4 regions of the Macrococcus epidermidis genome follow, and region 1 is predicted to be linked to each of the others. Evidence: predicted binding sites of a transcription regulator. Region 1 holds the regulator's gene; each other region holds the start of a gene.

Region 1 (3,221 bases):
TTTTGCATCGATATCGAGGTGGTTAGTCGGCTCATCAAGAATTAACACATTGTTTTCTTCAAGACTAAGTTTAGCAAGTTGTAATCTCGCTTTTTCTCCACCTGATAAGTCATTGATAATCTTTTTAACATCATCCTGAACGAATAGAAAGCGTCCCAGTACAGTACGAATATCTTTTTCAGGCATCGTTGGATAGTACTGCCATAATTCTTCTAGTACAGTATTATTTGAAGAAAATTCTGCTTGCTTTTGATCGTAATATCCGATTGAAAGATTAGCACCATACTTAATGTCACCGTGTAGTGCAGTTAACTGTTTGGCGATGGTTTTAATAAGCGTTGTTTTACCGATACCGTTTGGCCCAATAAATGCGACAGCATCCTGTTTTTTTATATCTAAGTTTAAATGTTCAGCAAGTGGCGTATCATAGCCGATAGCAAGGTCATCGATACGTAATACGTCATTTCCTGTTTCTTTCTGAATATTAAATCTTAAATTCATAGAATGATCGTCTTGTTTCGGAATATCAATCTTTGTCATCTTCTCAAGTACTTTACGACGTGATTTCGCCATACCACTCGTTGACGCACGTGTAATATTTTTTTGGACAAAGGTTTCCAAACGTTTAATCTCGGCCTGTTGTCGCTCATACTGTGCCTGCATCTTTTCGTAAAATTGATTACGTTGTTCAATGAATTTTGAATAGTTACCTATATATTTCTGAACTTGTCCTAATGCAACATCGTATACTGTATTAACAACTTTATCTAAAAAGTAACGGTCGTGTGAAATAATTACGATGGCACCATCATACGTCGTTAAATAATTTTCGAGCCAGGCAGTTGTATCCATGTCGAGATGGTTAGTAGGCTCATCGAGAAGTAGTAAGTCAGGATTATGAAGTAGCATTTCAGCAAGAGCAAGACGTGTCTTTTGTCCACCTGAAAATGTATCGATTTTCTGGTCAAAGTCTTCAGGTTTGAAGTTGAGACCTGTGAGCACTGTCTTTATTTTTGTTTCATAAAGATAGCCATCCTGAGCTTCAAATTGTTGCTGTAATTTCTCATAACTCGTTAATTTTTCCTGATATGCATCCGTGTGTGCATTATGACTTTCTTCGCTTAAATACAAAGCGATTTTGTCTAATTCCTGCTGCATTTTTTCCAGATGAAGGAACGGCTTTTTCATCGCTTCGTAGACGGTTCCTTCTGCATTCAAAGTCATTTGCTGAGTAAGATAGCCTAGTCTGATATTTTTAGCCATTGAAAGATTACCAGTATCGTAATCTTCAGTACCAGCTAGAATCTTCATTAAAGTGGTTTTACCAGCACCATTTCTTCCGACAATAGCGATACGGTCGTTAGATTTAACTTCGAATTTCACATTCGAAAATATATTTTCACCTGAGTAGGATTTAGTTAAATTGCTTGCTTGTAATAATATCAAGTTATTTCACCTCACTTTCATTGTACATGAAGGACGATGAGGTGGGAATGTTTTAATCAGTTTTGTGAAATTTCACATAGTCAATTAATATGTTAAGTGTTATAATCAAAAGTGATGTGAAATCTATCACAAATTTACTTGAAACAGGTGAGTAGGATGTCAAAGGACGAAATAAAGATTCCTAAAGCCACACTAAAGAGACTTCCTTTATATTATCGTTTTGTGAATACGTTATATAATTCAAATGTGGAAAGAGTCAGTAGTAAGGAGCTAAGTGAAGGCTTACAAATTGATTCGGCAACAATACGAAGAGATTTTTCTTATTTTGGTGAGCTAGGAAAAAAAGGATATGGCTACAACGTTAACTTTTTATTAAACTTTTTTAAGACAACTTTGCAGCAGGACATGATTACAAAAGTTGCAATTATCGGAGTAGGGAATCTGGGAACTGCACTTGTTAATTATAATTTCTCGATCAATGATCGCATGAAGATTACAGCAGCCTTTGATACAAGCTCAACTTCTATCGGAAAGACGATTGGGAAGATTACTGTCGAAGATATGAAGGATTTCGAAAAAATTGTTGAAGAGACAGGCATTCAAGTTGTAATATTAACAGTACCAGGTGCGGTTGCACAAGACGTGGCAAATAGAGTGACAAAAGCACAAATAAAAGGTATATTAAACTTTACACCAGAACGTTTAACAGTACCAAATGGGGTGCACGTGCATCACATCGATTTAGGTGTTGAATTACAGTCGCTAATATTCTTTATGAAAAATCATTAGGGGGTAAAATAGATGTTATTTGTAAATACAGTTGGTATGATATCACCTGCAATTGCTATTTTCTTAGGGATTATCGCGTTAATTATTTTCGGACCTAAGAAATTACCAGAATTCGGTCGTGCGATGGGTACATCTTTAAAAGAATTTAAAGATGCAACAGATGGTATTATGAAAGATCATGACAAAGATAATAAAGACGTAAAATAATTTAGAAATTCAAAACGGCGACAGTGTTTGCCGTTTTTTTATGAGGAGGTCCATTCCTTTGATGAATAAAGATGATTTAACCGTTGTTGAGCATTTGGATGAATTGCGTAAACGCATTATGGTCGTGCTCTATTGTTTAGTAGCTGGGACGGCAGTAGGATTTTACTTTGGTAAACCTGTTACTAAATTCTTAACAAAAGATGATGTTCCTAAAGGTATTGAGTTGCATTATTTTAAAGTTAGTGATCCGTTAACGATTTATATTACAGTGATTATGATTATTGCATTGATCATTATATCTCCAGTCATTTTATATCAGTTATGGGCATTTATCTCTCCGGGATTACATCCAAAAGAACGCCGTGCAACATTATCATACATTCCAATCAGTTTAATTTTATTTCTAGCAGGACTTAGTTTTAGTTATTTTTATGTATTTCCTTATTTGATTCAGTTCACGATTGGACTTGCGAGTGAGATGGGTGTTAATCAGATGATCGGTGTTAGGGAGTATTTCAATGAAATGCTGAGATTTACGATTCCATTCGGATTCTTGTTCCAGTTACCGATACTGTTGTTGTTTTTAACAAGACTTGGTATTGTAACACCGATGTTCTTAAAGAAAAATCGAAAATACGCGTATTTTGCTTTATTTGTGATTACTGCATTAATTTCACCGCCGGATTTAATTTCATATTTGATGTTCTCATTTCCAATGTTGTTATTATACGAAGTGAGCATACAAATCAGTAAGATTGGATATCGTCAATTTTTAAAAG
Region 2 (3,221 bases), 1.2 Mb from region 1:
GAAGTATCTTATACGCAGGTCTATCTTTTGCTTTGTGTGCATAAACTGTTAAAAATGCTGAAGAAATATATAACACTGAGATGATACATAAAAATACAACACTCCATGCAAATGGACTCATTAATAATTCAAACCATTTCAATTCAACACCTTGAGCAGTCTTTGTGATAAAGCCACCTTCTGATATGGTTAATACTGTTGAAAAAGCTGCAGGAATCAGTAATCCTGAAATACCATATAAGGCTACCCATGCAAGTTTAGAGTCTTTCCCATACGTTTCAAATGCATAAAATGATCCACGTATTGTAAGCAGTATTAGCGCTATACTTACAGGCAGCAACAAAGTTGAACCGAAATAATAAGCTGTATCAGGGAAAAATCCTACAATACCTACGAAGAAGAACACTAAAAATACATTCGTAACTTCCCATACAGGATTCAAATATCTTGATATAACGTCTTTTAATTCATTTTCCTGTGATGTAAGTTTCGCATATAAAATAAAGAAACCGGCACCGAAATCAATAGCTCCTAAAATAACGTAACCAAATAGAAAAGTCCATAATACTAAAATACCAATATGTTGATAATCCATTATTTGGCACCCCCTTTGGCAAATTGCTCTACATCAAATTGTGCCGGCTTATCTTTATACATACGGAGTAATACGTAGCTACATGAAAAACCTAAAACAAGATAAAGTAATCCAAAAGCAACAAGCACAAGGCTCACACCATCTGCATGCGTAGCACCTTCAGCAACTTTCATATAACCTCGTAATAACCATGGTTGACGTCCCATCTCAGCTAGGAACCATCCAAATTCAATAGCTAACATGCACAGAGGTCCAGTTAAAGCAATGAGATATAGCATGAAATTATGCGTTGCTAACTTATTTTTAACTTTATTTAATATTACATATAGTACACTGACAGCAAAACTAAACATACCGAAGAACACCATAAGATCGAAGAAATAATGAATGATCAAAGGGGGTTGTTCATCTTTAGGTATTTCATCTAATCCTTTAACAGTCGTATCAAAACTGTTATCAGCAAGAAAACTTAACATACCAGGTATTTTTATTGCGCCTTTTACTTCCTGTGTTTTTTCATCAAGAACACCAAATAAGACTAAGTCAGCATTTTTATCACTTTCAAAATGCCATTCCATTGCCGCTAATTTTTCCGGTTGTTCATTGTGCAGGAACTTCGCTGATAAATCACCCGCTAATATCGTCAATAAACTAAAAATCAACCCTACAATCATCGCCATTTTTAAAGATTTCATGTGATAATCTTTATCTTCTGGAAATTTATTACGTAATAATTTTACGGCTGCTACACTTGCGATACAAAAAGCTATTGTCATTCCACCTGTTGTTACAACATGGAAAGAACGCACTAAAAATGAGCTATTTAACATTGCTTGAATTGGATCAATATCTACTAGCACTCCATTTTTTACTTTGAATCCTTCCGGTGTATTCATAAATGAATTTACACTTGTGATAAATAATGCGCTTAATGTTGAACCGATAATAATTGGTATATTAAGTAACCAATGTGTCCATTTATTTTTAAAGCGATCCCATGTATATAAATATATACTTAAGAAAATTGCCTCAAAAAAGAATGCAAATGTTTCCATAAAGAGTGGTAATGCTATAACCTGACCACCCAACTGCATAAAAGATGGCCATAATAATGACAGCTGTAAACCGATAATCGTTCCTGTAACAACACCTACAGCTACTGTGATTGTAAATGTTTTTGCAAAACGTCTTGCCATTGCCGTATATTTCGGATTATTATATTTTATGCCTAACCCTTCCGCAATCATTATCATCAGTGGCATTCCAACACCTATTGTGGCAAAAATAATATGAAAACCTAACGTCATCGCTGTTAATAAACGACTTAACACAACACCATCCATGTATATCCTCCTTTTGTGATTGTACTCACATTTCTTTAAGTTTAATACACCTTATAAGGAATATAAAGAGAAACGCCTAACAGTTTTGTGACAAATATGTGATCATCTTCGAACGATTTAAATTACATTTGACCATAATACCATTAATATTGATAATTCTGTCTGAAATCGCTATAGTATTTATAGTTATTAAAAAGTAGTAAAAGAGGTAATGATATGAATATTGAAATATACACACAAGATAATTGTCCACCATGCGAATTTATTAAAAACTACTTCAGACAATCTTCACTTCAATTTAAAGAAAAAAATATCAAAAATATGGCATATAAAATAGAGATGATTGATTACGATGCTTTGAGTACCCCACTTATAAAAATAGATGAAAAATTATTCTATACACCAGATATCGAAGCCATTGAAAAGTATATGGAGACTAAAAATGATTAAGTTATTAATGTATAGCATGATAGACCGCTTCGGAAAAAGTTTAGTACCATTATTCCATTCCAATCCCAAAAATGTTGATGTAGATAATATAACTATTAAAGGCTTGAGATTACACCATGCTCGACCGCTATCAATTGTACATATCTCAGATTTACACGTCGGCTTTCAGTATAATTATCATGATTTAATAGAACACATTAAAATAATCAATAAACTACAACCTGATATCGTCATGATTACCGGAGATTTATTTGATAATTTAGAAGTGTTTAAAGAAAATCCTATTGATTATATACCATTACTAAAAACAATTAAAGCCCCTTTAGGCGTGTACTTTTCTTATGGTAATCATGATCAGCGTACACACTTAACACATGATTTAGAAACAGTATTGACTAATAGTCATATAACAGTGCTGAATAACTTTGGTAAATATATTAATTATGATGGCGAAGAAATATATATATGTGGTACTGATGATATACTTAATGCTTCCGGAAATATCGAACAGGCAATACGAAACAGAAATCATCCCAATGACTACACTATTACTTTAGTACACGAACCAGATTATGCAGATTTTGTAAAGAAATTCAATGTTGACCTCCAATTATCTGGCCATAGTCACGGGGGACAAATTTTCATTCCTATGCTTGGTGCACCAATTAAACCATCATTAGGAAGAAAATATTTAAAAGGTTTATTTAATTTGAAATATAAAAAACATAGCATGTATCTTCATGTTTCCCGTGGTCTTGGTAGTACACATCTGCCAATCAGGTTTTTCGCTAAACCTCAAATAACAAAAATCTATATCAAATAAAGAAGAAGCT
Region 3 (3,221 bases), 730 kb from region 1:
ACGTGTTGAACTATTAGGGAAAGATATCGCTGTTACAGCTGAGGATGCACAACATAGGCAGATAAAATATTATACAAATACTAATCCGTTAATAGGAAATAAAGTATATTTAACAGCTGCTTTAGAAAATATTCACCTCTTTGATTCATATGGCAATCGCTAATAACGCCTCTCATACTTTAGACCTATATTGATTGGAATGAATTGACAAATAGAGGTTGTGGAAGTAGTATTAATGAGTAATGAATTTATCTAAATAGGAGAGATTACGATGACAACAAAAATGATCAATAAATTAATCGCAACTGCAGCTGTTTCTACAGTTTTATTAACAGGAGTAAATGTTGCTAAAGCAGATACAGTAACGACAACTAAAACAACAACAACAACTACTGTAGTGACAACAGTTACAAAAACTGATGAAGTAAAAAGTGGAGCAATCAAAGCAGGTACAACTACGACTACAACTAAAGCGACACCAACAAAAAGTGCTACGAAAGTAACAGAACCTTATTATAACTATAATGGTTATACTTCTCGTAACGCTGATTTCGAATTAGATAAATACTTCGTACAAGCATTAAACTACGGTAACTTTAAATTAAATAATTTATCAGTTACTAAAACACCGACTATTCAATCTAAACCGGTTAAATCTATGGTAAATGATACTGTAGTTTACAAAACTAAAGGTGTAATTACATCTATGAGTTTCCCAGTTAAAAAAGGAGTTATTAAAAAAGCTGATTTCTTAAAAGCACATGCTGCAAATACTTTAATTAGTGATAAAACTTCAAAAAGCAAGAATTCAGTAGCAACTTTCAAAACAAAAGTTGGATCTTACTCAGCAAACTTTGATAAAGCGGGATACTTAACTTCAGTTAAAATCAATCCATCAGTTGTAACTTATACAAAATAATAATAAAGAAATAGGGAGACGAATATTCGTCTCCCTGTTTCTTTATATTTTTATTTATGAACTGCAATATGCTTTGCAGTAGATTTATGCGTTGCGAGAACAGTAACTTTAGCGACAATCGTTGAAATCATCACAGCACTAATGAACCATGTTGCAAAACCAACCATTATACTGAGTGGCCAGTTAGAAGTTGTACTTAACATTCCCCATGTAGCAAGAATTGAACATAGACAACCGGACATACCAAATATTGCACCACGACAAACGTGACTAGCAAGTTCATCACCATATTCAAAACCTGCAATGAGCATTGATAATAAGAAGACAGCAGGAAAAGTAGCGAATATACCGCCAAAGTCTTTCCATGGTATAATACACGACACGAAATAACTGAATGCTACTGTAGAACCACCGATTAAGAATTTAAGCATTAATACTTTTGGTTTCATAGAGAGGACTTCCTTTTACATATTTTTTAATACAAATAATGCGCATGAAATAACGAACCAACACCCGACAGAGAAGGCAGCACCTTTTTTAAATCCATGTTTCGTTACATAGATTGAAGTGAGTGCGACAGTAAAGATACAACTTGTTATGCCCATGATTGCACCGCTGCTTAAATTCATTGAAGCATTAACTAATTCATCGCCGCTATGGTCAACTGATAAAGAAAGAATCGCTGCCAGGAATACAGCAGGCATTGTAGCGATAATACCACCGAGCTTACCACCGACTTTACCTGCGATGATTGAAGCGGCAGTTACTGCAATACCACCAATGATAAAGCGCAACAACAAACCGGTAAATGAAATACCGAACATATAGATCATCTTCTTTTCTAAATTTAACGTGATTTATTTCACATATTAAGATACGCCCATTCTGTGTTGTTGTAAATAGATAGCATTTATATATCATAGGATTGTCACAATTGAATAAAATAGGAACAACCCTCACCTATGAATAAGTGAGGGTTGTCTGTTTAAACTTCTGTATTCTCAACTACAGCGTGTTTATCATTAAATATATTTTTATTGAAGTTTCCTAAGAATTTAGAAGTTAATGTTCCTGAAAGCATACTACCATTTACATTAAGCGCAGTACGTCCCATATCAATTAATGGTTCAACTGTGATTAATACCCCTGCAAGTGCAATTGGTAATCCCATCGATGATAGAACGATGATAGCAGCAAATGTTGCACCACCACCAACACCGGCTACACCGAATGAACTAATCGCTGTGATAATCGCTAATTGAACGATAAATTCAGGTGAAAGTGGATTAATACCAGCAGTTGGTGCAATCATTACTGCAAGCATTGCAGGATAGATACCGGCACAACCGTTTTGACCCATCGTCGCACCAAATGATGCTGACATATTTGCTGTTGCATCATCTACACCTAAAGCGTTTTTTTTGTGCTGCGATATTTAAAGGAATTGTTCCAGCACTAGAACGAGATGTGAAAGCAAATGCTAATGTTGGGAAAACCTTTTTTAAATATTGAATTGGATTTAATCCTGTTAATGTAATGATAAGTAAATGAATGATGAACATTGTTCCTAAAGCAACATAAGATGCTAATACGAATTTACCCAGTTCGACTATACCCGCGAAGTTTGTACTTGCAATCATATTTGCCATTAATGCAAGTACCCCGTAAGGTGTTAAGCGTAAGATGATTGTTACAAGTCGCATTACAACAGCAAATACAGCATCAACCATGTTTGTAAACATAGCAGCATGTTCCGGTTGTTTTCTTCGAACCCCAAGTACTGCAATGCCAACTAAGAATGAGAAGATAACGACAGCGATTGTTGAAGTAGGTCTTGCACCTGTCATATCCATAAATATATTGCTCGGAATAAAATTGACGATACGTTGTGGCATTGTCTTTTGTTCCATCGTATCGTAACGTTCTTGAATTTCAGTACCACGTGTCTTTTCGTCTTGACCAATGCTAATATCTTCTGCGTTTAAATCAAATAATAACGCTGATGCGATACCGATTGTTGCGGCAATTAAAGTTGTAGTAATCAATATTCCGATTACCCAGCTGGCCATCTTACCAAGTTGATCCGTAGTATTTAAATTAATGATAGAACGGATGATAGATACCATTACAAGTGGCACAACAATTAACATTAATAGCTGAACGTAACCACTACCGACAATACTGTACCAATCTAGCGTACCTAAAGTTACTTTAGAATCAGTACCGTAAGCAAATTGAAGTCCGATTCCCAACAAAATCCCTAAAATCATACCTGTGAAGACGCGTTTAGAGAAAGAAATAT
Region 4 (3,221 bases), 390 kb from region 1:
ATTCACGTTCAGCTAAATCATATCCCCATTGTTTGAAGGCACCTTCAGTAAATTTCATGATATTCCCTTTGTGTACTAATGTTAATGATTTACGGCCTTGCTCAAGCGCATAGTTTAATGCTGCTCGAACTAAACGTTCAGTTCCCTCTTTAGAAACTGGTTTAATACCAATACCTGAAGTTTCAGGGAAACGAATATTTTTAGCACCCATTTCATTTTGTAGAAATTCAATCACTTTCTTAACTTCGTCAGATCCTTCTTTATACTCAATACCTGCATAAATATCTTCAGTATTTTCACGGAAAATAACCATATCAGTATCTTCAGGACGTTTAACAGGTGAAGGAACACCTTCAAAGTAACGCACTGGACGAAGACATACGAATAAATCTAATTCCTGACGTAATGCTACGTTTAAAGAACGGATACCTCCTCCGATCGGTGTAGTTAATGGACCTTTAATCGCAATTAAGTATTCTTCAATAGTATCTAAAGTTTCTTGTGGTAACCAGTCACCTGTGTTATCGAATGCTTTTTGACCTGCTAAAACTTCTTTCCATTCAATCTTTTTCTCACCATTATATGCTTTTTCTACTGCAGCATCTAATACGCGAACAGCAGCATTCCAAATATCCGGACCTGTTCCGTCACCGATAATAAAAGGTACGATTGGATGATTAGGTACGTTTAAAACACCATTATTATTCGTAATTTTTTCAGCCATTTTTATTTTGCCTCCATTATTAATATTTCTTACTTTAGTTTACCTTATAAATGCATTTTTAATCATTTTATCTTTCTTCAATCGGAACATATTTACGACCAACTTCACCCACGTAAGTTGCACGTGGACGAATAATTCTGTTATCACTATATTGCTCTAAAATATGCGCAATCCAGCCAGAAGTACGAGATACTGCAAAGATTGGTGTAAATAAATCATGTTCAATACCCATTGAGTGATAAACTGTTGCTGAATAGAAATCTACATTCGGTAATAAACCTTTTTCTTCTTTTAGAATATCAGCAATACGTACAGACATATCAAATAATTCTTTTTGACCAGTCTCATCAGTAATTCTTCTAGACATTTCTTTTAAGTATTTAGCACGTGGATCTCCATTTTTGTAGACACGGTGACCAAAGCCCATAATTTTCTCTTTTTTAGCAATCTTATCTGCTACATAACTATCCACATTATCTAATGAACCAATTTCATTCAACATCTTCATAACCTGTTCATTAGCACCACCGTGTAATGGTCCTTTTAATGCGCCAGCTGCAGCGACTACACCAGAATACATATCAGATAATGTAGAAACAGCAACACGTGCAGTAAATGTAGATGCGTTTAATTCATGATCCGCATGAAGAATTAACGCTTTATTGAAACCTTCTTCTTGTACAGCTGTTGGTTCTTCACCAAACAATATATATAAGAAGTTAGCTGCATAACTTAAGTCTTCTTTCGGTTTCACGACTTCTTTACCTTGACGAACACGAGCGAATGCTGCTACAAGTGACGCTACTTTAGCCTGAATACGAATCGCTTTGTTCATATGCGCATCTTCATTAAATTCATCAGCACGTGGATCAAAATGTGCTAAATAAGATAAAGATGTACGCAACCCTGTCATAGGATGTACATGATCTGCTGCATAATCTTCAAAGTGACTGTACATTCTTGGATGCAAAGTCATATTTTCAAATAACTGTTTTCTAAAATCAGCTAATTCTTCCGCATTTGGTAAACGGAAGTTCCATAATAAGAAGACAACTTCTTCAAATTGTGCGTTTTCTGTTAAATCATCTATTTCATATCCTGCATAAGTAAGTTGATCACCAATAATTGAACTTACTTTAGTGTTTGAAGCAACAATACCTTCAAGGCCTTTCACTAATTCTGCCATTTTTGACTCCCCTTTGCACCATAGTTTTTGTTATGCCAAATGTAATGGCTTTCACAACTCAATTATATCTAATGTCCTCACTTTTGTGAATGAATTAGGAACTTAGAAAATTTTTATCTTACGTGATAACTTTTACTTATATTTAAATTTTTATTTTATCATTTAATTAATTCTTAAAAATATTAAGAATATTTTAAAAAATGTTTGTAATTTTCAGATTTTAGTAAGATAATATAGATACTAAAAAGGAAAAGGGGTTTAGTATGGCAAATCATAATCGTAGTATCGAAGAACGAAATGATTTACAACGTTCATTGTCAAATCGACATATTCAACTGATTGCGATTGGGGGCGCAATTGGTACCGGACTATTCTTAGGCGCAGGAAAATCAATCAACCTGGCGGGTCCATCCATCTTATTTACTTATATAATTATCGGACTCTTTTTATTTTTATTTATGAGAGCATTAGGAGAATTATTATTATCTAATACCAACTATCATTCTTTCACAGATATAGCCCGAGACTACTTAGGAGACTTCGCAGGATATATTACCGGCTGGACTTACTGGTTCTGTTGGGTCGTAACTGGAATGGCGGAAGTTACAGCGATTGCTAAGTATGTACAGTTCTGGTGGCCCGACTTTCCGACATGGTTATCATCACTTTTATGTATTCTTGTGTTAATGTTCTTAAACTTATTAACTGCTAAATTATTTGGTGAATTAGAATTCTGGTTTGCATTGATTAAAGTTATTACAATTATTGCATTAATCATTACAGGGATCGTACTTATTGTCATCGGTTTTAAAACAAACTTTGGCGTAGCAACGATTACAAACCTTTGGTCACATGGTGGATTCTTCCCAAATGGGACAAACGGATTCTTATTAAGCTTCCAGATGGCAATATTTAGTTTTGTAGGGATTGAGTTAATCGGTGTAACAGCTGGTGAAGCACAAGACCCTGAAAAAACTTTGCCAAGAGCAATTAACAGTGTACCGATGCGTATCGTATTGTTCTATATCGGTTCATTGATCATCATTATGAGTGTCACGCCTTGGGATAAAATCGATCCAAACGAAAGTCCATTCGTTAAATTCTTCGGATTAATCGGAATTGGATTTGCAGCAAGCTTAATCAACTTTGTTGTAATTACTTCTGCGGCATCGTCTTGTAACAGTGGTATATTCTCTAACAGCCGTATGTTATTTGGTTTAAGTAAGAATTATTCAAAAGGAAACGATAGTTTCTTCCAACGTACGAATAAAGCAGGTGTACCTGCCAACGCAGTAGTATTCTCTAGCGTGT

The links. Region 1 encodes Rex, which represses fermentation and respiration genes when NADH is low (regulators of the CRP and FNR family bind a similar motif). Its sites were predicted from a motif close to TTGTGAAATATTTCACAA; they were not measured.
Region 2: KFV12_RS05040 (cytochrome ubiquinol oxidase subunit I) is a predicted target of Rex. The motif match lies at 1,952-1,969, and genes of this name have one in related genera.
Region 3: KFV12_RS02100 (DUF3147 family protein) is a predicted target of Rex. The motif match lies at 1,770-1,787, and genes of this name have one in related genera.
Region 4: KFV12_RS09215 (citrate synthase) is a predicted target of Rex. The motif match lies at 1,950-1,967, and genes of this name have one in related genera.

The regions. Positions count from the first base shown of each region.
Region 1 is NZ_CP073819.1:2,134,653-2,137,873, reverse strand. Features, by position in the region: gene KFV12_RS11430 (ABC-F family ATP-binding cassette domain-containing protein) at 1-1,446, opposite strand, end outside; gene KFV12_RS11425 (redox-sensing transcriptional repressor Rex) at 1,603-2,235, shown strand; gene tatA (twin-arginine translocase TatA/TatE family subunit) at 2,248-2,442, shown strand; gene tatC (twin-arginine translocase subunit TatC) at 2,504-3,221, shown strand, end outside.
Region 2 is NZ_CP073819.1:949,197-952,417, reverse strand. Features, by position in the region: gene KFV12_RS05045 (cytochrome d ubiquinol oxidase subunit II) at 1-595, opposite strand, end outside; gene KFV12_RS05040 (cytochrome ubiquinol oxidase subunit I) at 595-1,938, opposite strand; gene KFV12_RS05035 (glutaredoxin domain-containing protein) at 2,155-2,388, shown strand; gene KFV12_RS05030 (metallophosphoesterase) at 2,381-3,211, shown strand.
Region 3 is NZ_CP073819.1:382,434-385,654, forward strand. Features, by position in the region: gene KFV12_RS02085 (ABC transporter ATP-binding protein) at 1-163, shown strand, start outside; gene isaB (immunodominant staphylococcal antigen IsaB family protein) at 272-919, shown strand; gene KFV12_RS02095 (DUF3147 family protein) at 970-1,368, opposite strand; gene KFV12_RS02100 (DUF3147 family protein) at 1,384-1,743, opposite strand; partial or broken gene KFV12_RS02105 (L-cystine transporter) at 1,905-3,221, opposite strand, start outside.
Region 4 is NZ_CP073819.1:1,740,185-1,743,405, forward strand. Features, by position in the region: gene icd (NADP-dependent isocitrate dehydrogenase) at 1-730, opposite strand, end outside; gene KFV12_RS09215 (citrate synthase) at 792-1,910, opposite strand; gene KFV12_RS09220 (amino acid permease) at 2,174-3,221, shown strand, end outside.